3 regions of the Arthrobacter sp. KNU40 genome follow, and region 1 is predicted to be linked to each of the others. Evidence: riboswitches for the same ligand, from Rfam matches in the RefSeq annotation. Region 1 holds a riboswitch; each other region holds the start of a gene.

Evidence for each region. Region 1 has a riboswitch for glycine ahead of cycA (D-serine/D-alanine/glycine transporter). Riboswitches for the same ligand answer to the same signal wherever they lie in the genome.
Region 2: another riboswitch for glycine. It lies ahead of gcvP (aminomethyl-transferring glycine dehydrogenase); the one in region 1 lies ahead of cycA (D-serine/D-alanine/glycine transporter).
Region 3: another riboswitch for glycine. It lies ahead of lipA (lipoyl synthase); the one in region 1 lies ahead of cycA (D-serine/D-alanine/glycine transporter).

Annotation. Positions count from the first base shown of each region.
Region 1 is NZ_CP195850.1:5,019,927-5,023,198, forward strand. It holds gene gcvP (aminomethyl-transferring glycine dehydrogenase) at 1-1,188, opposite strand, end outside; glycine riboswitch at 1,240-1,339, opposite strand; glycine riboswitch at 1,340-1,440, opposite strand; glycine riboswitch at 1,636-1,733, shown strand; glycine riboswitch at 1,735-1,843, shown strand; gene cycA (D-serine/D-alanine/glycine transporter) at 1,894-3,272, shown strand, end outside.
Region 2 is NZ_CP195850.1:763,799-767,070, reverse strand. It holds gene gcvP (aminomethyl-transferring glycine dehydrogenase) at 1-2,057, opposite strand, end outside; glycine riboswitch at 2,110-2,217, opposite strand; glycine riboswitch at 2,219-2,316, opposite strand; gene ACSKT0_RS03695 (TetR/AcrR family transcriptional regulator) at 2,564-3,112, opposite strand; gene ACSKT0_RS03690 (MFS transporter) at 3,195-3,272, shown strand, end outside.
Region 3 is NZ_CP195850.1:4,686,827-4,690,098, forward strand. It holds gene ACSKT0_RS21795 (hypothetical protein) at 1-180, opposite strand, end outside; gene ACSKT0_RS21800 (hypothetical protein) at 282-1,247, opposite strand; glycine riboswitch at 1,381-1,479, shown strand; glycine riboswitch at 1,481-1,584, shown strand; gene lipA (lipoyl synthase) at 1,634-2,659, shown strand; gene ACSKT0_RS21810 (methylenetetrahydrofolate reductase) at 2,676-3,272, shown strand, end outside.

The DNA of each region.
Region 1 (3,272 bases):
GACGCGGACGGTGACGGTGTCGAAGAAGCTGCGGTGCAGGACCTCAAGGCCCGCGGCCTTCAAGGACGCTGCCAGGGTGCGGGCGTGGTTGTGGGCCGTCTCGGCGATCGCCTTCAGGCCATCGGGGCCGTGGTAGACGGCGTACATCGAGGACACGATGGCCAACAGGGCCTGCGCGGTGCAGATGTTGGACGTCGCCTTCTCGCGGCGGATGTGCTGCTCGCGGGTCTGGAGGGCGAGGCGGTAGGCGGGAGTGCCGGCGTCGTCCTTGGAAACGCCCACCAAGCGGCCCGGCATCGAGCGCTCGAGGCCCTTCTGGACAGCCATGTACGCGGCGTGCGGGCCGCCGAAGAACAGCGGTACGCCAAAGCGCTGGGTGGAGCCGACGGCGATGTCGGCACCCTGCTCACCCGGAGGCGTGATCAGGGTGAGCGCGAGGAGGTCCGCCGCCACGGTGACGAGGGCGCCGCGTTCCTTGGCGGCGGCAATCACGGCGGAGTGGTCGAACACCCGGCCGGAAACGCCCGGCTGCTGCAGCACGATGCCGTTGATGTCGCCGTCGGGCAGGCCCTGGGACAGGTCAGCGATCTCCACCTCGAAGCCCAGCGCCTCGGCGCGGCCCTTCACGATGGCGATGGTCTGCGGGAGGCATTCGGCGTCGAGGACGGTCTTGCCCGCAGAGGCGGACTTGTTGGCCCTCCGCATGAGCAATACGGCCTCGGCGACGGCGGTGGCTTCGTCCAGCAGGGACGCGTTGGCCACCGGCAATGCCGTGAGGTCCTGGACCATGGTCTGGAAGTTCAGCAGGGCTTCGAGGCGGCCCTGGGAGATTTCCGGCTGGTAGGGCGTGTAGGCCGTGTACCAGGCCGGGGATTCGAGGATGTTGCGGCGGATCACCGGCGGAGTGACGGTGTCGTAATAGCCCTGGCCGATCATCTGCACGGCCGTCTTGTTCTTGGCCGCCAGCTTGCGAAGTTCAGCCAGGACTTCCACCTCGCTGAGGGCGTCGGTGCCGTGCTTGGACAGCCTAAGTGCAACATCCTGGCGGATGGAATCGGGGACAGCGACATCCACCAGGCCGTCAACGGAGTCGTAGCCGACAGCTTTGAGCATGATGCCAACATCGATTTGCCGTCGTGCGCCGATGTGTCGGTCTGCGAAAGCGGTGGGGGTTGATTGAACAGTCAAAAGGAACTCCAAGGTAGGGCCGACCGCAATGGCACGGCTTCGGTTTGGGTTCCTCCCCGCTCTGTATCGGACCTGAGAGATTCCGCAGGCTTGGTTGCCTGCTTGCACCGTCGGTGAGCCGGACCGAAGCCTGGCTGCTTTCCAGAGTTGCCTCGCCGCAGCGGTACGGGGGCCTGAGAGATTCCTGGGGAGGATTTGCTCCTACGGCGCCTGCCCGGTTGATGACTGGGAGGACTCTCCCGCCACGGTTCGAAAGGCATATTCAGATTTGGGGTGATTCGGCTCACACCATACACACAATGTCAACGCAGGGGCAACATCAGGTATCGGAAATAGCCGTCGGCAGAGGATCATCAGTCGAGGAGATCACGAAGCATAGCCGGAGTTGACATTCCTTGGTGACCTATCCCACACTGAGTCGGGCATCACCCAAACTGAATACGCTGATGATCTGCGGCGGGAGAGTCCTGCCGGTACATTCTGCAGTCGCCGTAGGAGCAAATCCTCCCCAGGAAACTCTCAGGCCCCCGTACCGCCGCGGCAAGGCAACTCTGGAAAGCAGCCCGGGAACTCCGGGCTCACCGACGGTGCAAAGCGGAACCATGCGAAAGCACGGGGCCGCGGAATCTCTCAGGTCCAATACAGAGCGGGGAGGAACCCGAATCATCGTGGCACGCTAATGCCACTTGAACGATGGAGTTCCTCATGACGATTCATCACCCGCCCGCCATAGCTAGTGAAACACCCCATCTTGATCGGCAGCTCAGCAACCGGCACATCCAGCTGATTGCGATCGGCGGCGCCATCGGCACAGGCCTCTTCATGGGTTCCGGAAAGACCATCTCCGCGGCCGGCCCGTCCGTGATCTTCGTGTACATGATCATCGGCTTCATGCTGTTCTTCGTCATGCGCGCCATGAGCGAACTGCTGCTGTCCAACCTGCACTACAAATCCTTCAGCGACTTTGCCGCAGACCTTCTGGGTCCGTGGGCAGGTTTCTTCACCGGCTGGACCTACTGGTTCTGCTGGGTGATCACCGGCATCGCGGACGTCATTGCCATTGCGGGCTACTCAAAGGAGCTCTGGCCGAGCCTCCCGCTGTGGATCCCGGGCCTGGCCACTATCGCGATCCTGCTGCTGCTGAACCTGACCACGGTGAAGGCCTTCGGCGAGACAGAATTCTGGTTCGCCCTCATCAAAATCATCGCGATTGCAGCACTGATCGTTGTAGGGCTGTTCATGATCTTCAGCGGGTTCCAGTCCGAGGCCGGACCGGCAAGCCTCACCAACCTCTGGAGCCACGGCGGCTTCTTCCCCCACGAATTCATGGGCTTCGTGGCCGGCTTCCAGATCGCGGTCTTCGCATTCGTGGGCATTGAGCTAGTGGGCACCACTGCGGCAGAGGCCAAGGACCCGGAGAAGAACCTGCCCAGAGCGATCAACTCCATCCCGGTGCGAGTGCTCCTGTTCTACGTGGGCGCCCTCATCATCCTGATGTCCGTCACTCCTTGGACCCAGTTCGCCGCCGGCCACAGCCCATTCATCGCCATGTTCTCCCTGGCTGGGCTCGGCGCAGCCGCCACCGTGGTCAACCTGGTGGTGCTGAGCTCGGCCATGTCCTCGGCCAACTCCGGCATCTACTCGACCTCGCGCATGGTGTACGGCCTAGCCCAGGAGGGCGACGCCCCGGCCCTTTTCAGCGGCCTGTCCCGGCGGAAGGTTCCCCGCAACGCCCTGTTCCTCTCCTGCGTGCTGCTGCTCTCCGGCGTCGTCCTGATGTACGCGGGACAGGACGTCGGCAAGGCCTTTGACATGGTCACCACCGTGTCGGCCGTCTGCTTCGTCTTCGTCTGGTCCATCATCCTGGCCAGCTACATCGCATTCCGTCGTCGTCGCCCGCAGCTGCACATCGCGTCCACGTTCAAGATGCCCGGCGGCATCGTGATGGTGTGGGTGGTCTTCGCGTTCTTCGCGTTTGTGCTCTGGACGCTGACCACCCAGTCGGACACGCTGACGGCACTGCTGGTCACGCCGGCCTGGTTCATCATGCTCGGTGTCGCGTGGTTCTTCCTGCGCCGCCGTCC
Region 2 (3,272 bases), 890 kb from region 1:
CCCACGAGCGCGTTGAGGTTGGCGCCGTCCACGTACACCTGGCCGCCGGCCGCGTGCACCGAGTCGCAGATTTCGCGGACGTCGGCGTCGTACACGCCGTGCGTGGACGGATAAGTGATCATGATGCAAGACAAAGCACGGCCGGTGGCGTCGATCTTGGCCTGCAGGTCCGCGTGGTCGATCGTGCCGTCGGCCGCGGTGGCCACCACGACCACTTTCATGCCGGCCAGCACTGCCGAGGCGGCGTTGGTGCCGTGGGCGGACGCCGGGATGAGGCAGACGTTGCGCTGGGCCTCGCCGCGGGAGTGGTGGTAGCCGCGGATGGCCAGCAGGCCCGCGAGTTCGCCCTGGGAACCGGCGTTGGGCTGGATGGAGACCTGGTCGTACCCGGTGATCTCCGTCAGGTCAGCTTCCAGATCTTCGATCAGTTCGCGCCAGCCCTCGGTCTGGGAATCCGGGGCGAAGGGGTGGATCGAGGCGAATTCCGGCCAGGAGATGGCTTCCATCTCGGCGGTGGCGTTCAGCTTCATGGTGCACGAACCCAGCGGGATCATGGTGCGGTCCAGCGCCAGGTCGCGGTCCGACAGCTTGCGGATATAGCGCAGCAGCTGGGTTTCAGAACGGTGCGTGTTGAACACCGGGTGCTGCAGGTAGTCCGAAGTTCGCTCGACAGCGGCCTCCAGCGCGAAGCCCTCGCCGTCACCGGACACCGTCGCGCCGAAGGCGGCGACGACACCAAAAGCATCAAGGACGCCGCCGACGATTTCCTTTGTTGTGGTCTCATCGACGGAGACGCCGACAGTGTCCGCGTCGATGCCGCGCAGGTTGATGCCCTTGGCCTCGGCGGCGGCGATGACCTTCCCGGCCTTGCCGGGGACGCGGACGGTGACGGTGTCGAAGAAGCTGCGGTGCAGGACCTCAAGGCCCGCGGCCTTCAAGGACGCTGCCAGGGTGCGGGCGTGGTTGTGGGCCGTCTCGGCGATCGCCTTCAGGCCATCGGGGCCGTGGTACACGGCGTACATCGAGGACACGATGGCCAACAGGGCCTGCGCGGTGCAGATGTTGGACGTCGCCTTCTCGCGGCGGATGTGCTGCTCGCGGGTCTGCAGGGCGAGGCGGTAGGCGGGAGTGCCGGCGTCGTCCTTGGAAACGCCCACCAAGCGGCCCGGCATCGAGCGCTCGAGGCCCTTCTGGACAGCCATGTACGCGGCGTGCGGGCCGCCAAAGAACAGCGGAACGCCAAAGCGCTGGGTGGAGCCGACGGCGATGTCGGCACCCTGCTCACCCGGAGGCGTGATCAGGGTGAGGGCGAGGAGGTCCGCGGCGACGGTGACGAGGGCGCCGCGTTCCTTGGCGGCGGCAATCACGGCGGAGTGGTCGAACACCCGGCCGGAAACGCCCGGCTGCTGCAGCACGATGCCGTTGATGTCGCCGTCGGGCAGGCCCTGGGACAGGTCCGCGATCTCCACCTCAAAGCCGAGCGCCTCGGCGCGGCCCTTCACGATGGCGATGGTCTGCGGGAGACAGTCGGCGTCGAGGACGGTCTTGCCGTCATGGGCCGTCTTGTTCTTGTTGGCGCGGCGCATCATGAGGACTGCTTCGGCAACCGCGGTGGCTTCATCCAGCAGTGAGGCGTTGGCGATAGGCAGGCCCACGAGGTCCTGGACCATGGTCTGGAAGTTCAGCAGGGCTTCGAGGCGGCCCTGGGAAATTTCCGGCTGGTACGGCGTGTAGGCCGTGTACCAGGCCGGGGATTCGAGGATGTTGCGGCGGATCACCGGCGGAGTGACGGTGTCGTAGTAGCCCTGGCCGATCATCTGCACGGCCGTCTTGTTCTTGGCCGCCAGCTTGCGAAGTTCAGCCAGGACTTCCACCTCGCTGAGGGCGTTCTGGAGCGTCAGCGCGACGTCCTGGCGGATGTCATTGGGAACCGCGGTGTCTACGAGCGAATCGACACTGTCGTAGCCAACAGACTTGAGCATGATGTCAATGTCGGCTTGGCGGCGGGTGCCGATATGCCGGTCAACGAACGTAGTGGAGGTTGAACTAACCGTCACGAAGGAACTCCATAAATAAGGCGGCGCAGGGTGCGCCACAGCTAATCGGGTTCCTCCCCGCTCTGTATTGGACCTGAGAGTTTCCGCGAAACCGTGCTTGTGGCACTGTTCCGCTTGCACCGTCGGTGAGCGCGCGTCAGCGCGCTGCTTTCCAGAGTTGCCTTGCCGCGGCGGTGCGTGGGCCTGAGAGATTCCTGGGGAGGATTTGCTCCTACGGCGCCTGCATCACATGCCTGCAGGACTCTCCCGCCGCAGATCAAAGGCGTATTCAGTTATGTGAATGAGATCGTGGTTGCCGGTGACGGCTGCCACAACTCCCAATTGTCCTACGGACTGCCCGCGTCCGCAAATGTGGTCACCGCCCCCGCCCGACTTCCCCAACTAACTCGCACTAGATGTCGTTTTGGAGCCTCTAAACGACAACAACTGCGGGGGCCCACGCCGCCAGGGTTCCCTGGCCGAGCTTGCGAGGCGAGGGTGGCGGTGGGGACAGTTGGGCCGCACCCTCAGTCACGGAGGCGTTCGACGGCGGCCAGCAGCGCACCGACGTCGGCGCTCCTCGCGCTGGCCTTGACTTCCGTATCACCGGCGCCGCCTTCAAGCATTGCGTTGAAGTAAAGTCCATCGCCCATGTACCGGACCGCTTTGGCCATCTCGGGCCCCACTTCCTCGGCGAGCACATCGAGCCATTGTTGCTGGATCCCGGCGAAACGCCTGCGGGTTTCTTCATGGGCTACTTCCGCGAGCCGCGTGGCGGCCACGAACACCCGGTCCAACGGAGTATCCGCCCACAGGGAAGACTTGATGAAGAACGCGGCCGCACCTTCGGGGGCTGCCTTCATTGCCTCGATATCCAGAGCAGCCAGCCCGTCCATGCGTTCGAGCAAGGAGCTGATCATGGCTTCCTTGTTGGGGAAATGGTAGAGCAGGCCGCCCTTGGAGACGCCTGCGCGCTTGGCGACGGCGTCCAGGGTCGCAGCCCGCTCCCCCACCTCGATCAGGAGGGCTTCAAAGGCATCCAGGACAGCGTCCCGGGCAATAGGTTTTCGCGGCATGGTGTCCATCATCCCTTAGTTCGATGCGGCAGTTCGATGAGTCAGATTGAAACTATACCGTCCAGACGGTACAGTTATCTCCATGTTCACGCCGTCCACAACCCAGCACCCCCGCACCCCTTCGATCCAATCCGCCCCGTGGCGCGATTGGGCTGCCCTG
Region 3 (3,272 bases), 330 kb from region 1:
CACCGCGGTCAGCCTCGGCCCGGCCGGGGTCTGGGCAGTCAGGTCCGCTTCCGTCCCGGCCAGCACGATCCCGCCGAGGGTGGGCAGTACCCGGTTCGCCCACCCCGCCGGCGGGGTCAGGGTGAGCCCTGCGCTTTGCGGCGGCCCTGATCTCGTTACCTGGGAAGAGGGAGGCATCACCTGAGAAGAATTGGGGGAACTAGGCCGGGGCCCCTGGCAGGCCGCGAGGGCCACTGACGTTGCTGTGAAAGCGACGAGGACGACGAGGATCCGGCACGGAGTCACGACGCCGCCCCCTTGGTGACCGCGAAGTCCCGTCCCAGGAGGTAGAGCAGCAGGCGACGGCCCGCCAACAGCGCTGATGCACGTGCAGCAGCATCCGGACCGGTAACCCCGTTGTAAGCCATGCGCAGGATGATGGGCATGCATGCCCGGACGCCCGGGAACCTGGGCCTCCCATCCGAGCCGTCCGACGACGCCAGCAGACCGGCTTGGAAGACCAGGGCATTGGCGACGTCGTCGTTCTTCGAGAAGAGCCCCCTGAAGGCGCCTTCAATCGCTTGGGCGCCGCTGGTATTCAGACCTTCCGTAGCGGGCACGCTAGTGTGCCCGGTGCTCTCCAGGGCTTGGAGGATGGCCGCTTCCGCCGCGGCCTCATTCGAGTTGGTCGAGGCGGGCGAGCTGGTCGACGTGGGCGAGCCGGTTGGCGTCGCCGCGCTGGTGGGCGTCACCGAGCCGGTGGGCGTCGCGGTGGCTCCGGCACAGGCCTTGGTCGGGCCACCGGTAGCGGTCCATGTGGCGTGGCTGGAGGGATTGGCAACGTCGTGGGTCGTCCCGGTCAGCGTCCCGGCCGAGATGGTGGCCTCGTACTCGCCTTCGAGGGTGGAGCCGTTGGCGCGCTGGGCGTTCCACACCACGATCACGTCGACGTGGTCGCCGGTAACGTTTCCGGTGAAGGTCCCGCTGAGGCTGGTGTCGCCGGCAGTGCCGCTCACCTGGTTGCCGTTCTGTTGGAAGGTGAACGTTAAGGTCCGGGAGCCGCCCTGGACCGTCGTCCAAGTACCGCTGATGTCCCAGCAGGGCGTGGCCGCAAGAACCGGGGAAGCGGTACTGATGCCGCAAAACAAGACTGCCAGCACCGACAGGGCGGCGAGGACCTTCGGTGCGGCTCGACCCGAATTGTGCATCGAAATGCGGAGGGGAGCTGTTGAGGTTCCTGCCATGGCGTCGACCTTTTCGACGGTCATCCGGCAAGGATGTCGGATTCCTTGGCGCCAAGGTACATCAGCCAACGTCAGGAATCAATGACTCAGCTCTTTGCGTGCCGCACAGGCACCGGATACCATGTGAGACGTGTCACCGAAAGGTGGCACGCGCTTATGATCTGCGGCGGGAGAGCCCTGCCGGTACGTTTCAGCAGGCGCCGTAGGAGCAAATCCTCCCCAGGAATCTCTCAGGCCCATGTACCGCCGCGGCAAGGCAACTCTGGAAAGCAGCCCGGGCAACCGGACTCACCGACGGTGCAAGCGTCCAGCCGCGAGGCGGCAACGCGGAAACTCTCAGGTCCAATACAGAGCGGGGAGGAACCGAATCATCGTGGTGCGTCCGCGCCACCTGAATTATGGAGTTCCTCATGACCCTGGCACCTGAAGGCCGTAAGCTGCTGCGCGTTGAACAGCGCAACAAAGCCGTCCCGGTCGAACGCAAACCCGAGTGGATCAAGGCCAAGGTCCAGATGGGCCCGGAATTCGTGGGCCTGAAGAACCTCGTGAAAAAAGAAGGCCTGCACACCGTCTGCGAGGAAGCCGGCTGCCCGAACATCTTCGAGTGCTGGGAAGACAAGGAAGCGACCTTCCTGATCGGCGGCTCCGAATGCACCCGCCGCTGCGACTTCTGCCAGATCGACACCGGCAAACCCTCCCCCGTGGACATGTTCGAACCCACCAAGGTCGCCCGCTCCGTCCAGGCCATGGCCCTGCGCTACGCCACCGTCACCGGCGTCGCCCGCGACGACCTGGAAGACGAAGGCGTCTGGCTCTACGCCGAAACCGTCCGCAAGATCCACGAACTGAACCCCGGCACCGGCGTCGAACTGCTCATCCCCGACTTCTCCGGCAAACCCGAACACATCCAAGCGATCTGCGACTCCGCCCCCGAGGTCTTCGCGCACAACGTCGAAACCGTGCCCCGGATCTTCAAACGCATCCGCCCCGCGTTCCGCTACGACCGCTCCCTGGACGTCATCACCCAGGGCCGGGCCGCCGGCATGGTCACCAAATCCAACCTGATCCTGGGCATGGGCGAAACCCGCGAAGAGATCTCCGAAGTCATGACCGACCTGCACGCCGCAGGGTGCGACCTGATCACCATCACCCAGTACCTGCGCCCCTCCGAACGGCACCTGCCCGTGGACCGCTGGGTCAAACCCCAGGAATTCGTCGACCTCGCCACCGAAGCCGAGGAAATCGGCTTCCTCGGCGTCATGTCCGGCCCCCTGGTCCGCTCCTCCTACCGCGCCGGACGCCTCTGGGCCACCGCGATGCGCAAGAAAGGCCGCGAAATCCCTGCCCACCTCGCCCACATCGCCGAAGGCATCCAGGACTCCGGCACCACCCGCCAGGAAGCCCGCACCCTCCTCGCACACCACGCGACGGCCTGATCGGCAAGGAGCCAGCATGTTCCCCACCCGGATTGAAATCATTCCCTCAGACGGAATCGTTGAGAAAGTCCAGGCCGCAGTGCCGCTTTCCACAACGCTCACAGTCACCTGCTTGCCCCATCACGGCATCGCGCGGACCATGGAGGCTTCCGTCAAGCTCAGCCTCCTGGGCTACAACGTGATTCCGCACGTCTCGGCGCGCGGGCTGGAGCACAGGGCGCAGCTTTCCGGCATCCTCCGGGACTGCGGGGCCGTCGGGATCACGGAGGTCTTCGCCATCGGTGGAGACGGACCTCTTGGTGCCGGCCCCTACCGATCGAGCCTTCCCCTCTTGGCGGACATCGCCGAGTACACCGGTGGCACCATCACAGCGGGCATCGCCGGTTACCCCGAGGGGCATCCTTCCGTGAGCGGGCTGGACTTGCTGGACGCACTGTTGGCCAAACAACACCTGGCGACGCACGTTGTCACGCAGATGTGCTTCTCCACCCCGACGATCCTCGACTACTCAGCACTCCTGCGCCGGGAAGGCGTCGAGCTTCCCGTATGGGCTGGGATTGCCGGGGCAGTTCCCCGGACCAAACTGCTGGCCCTGGCAACCCAGATCGGCGTC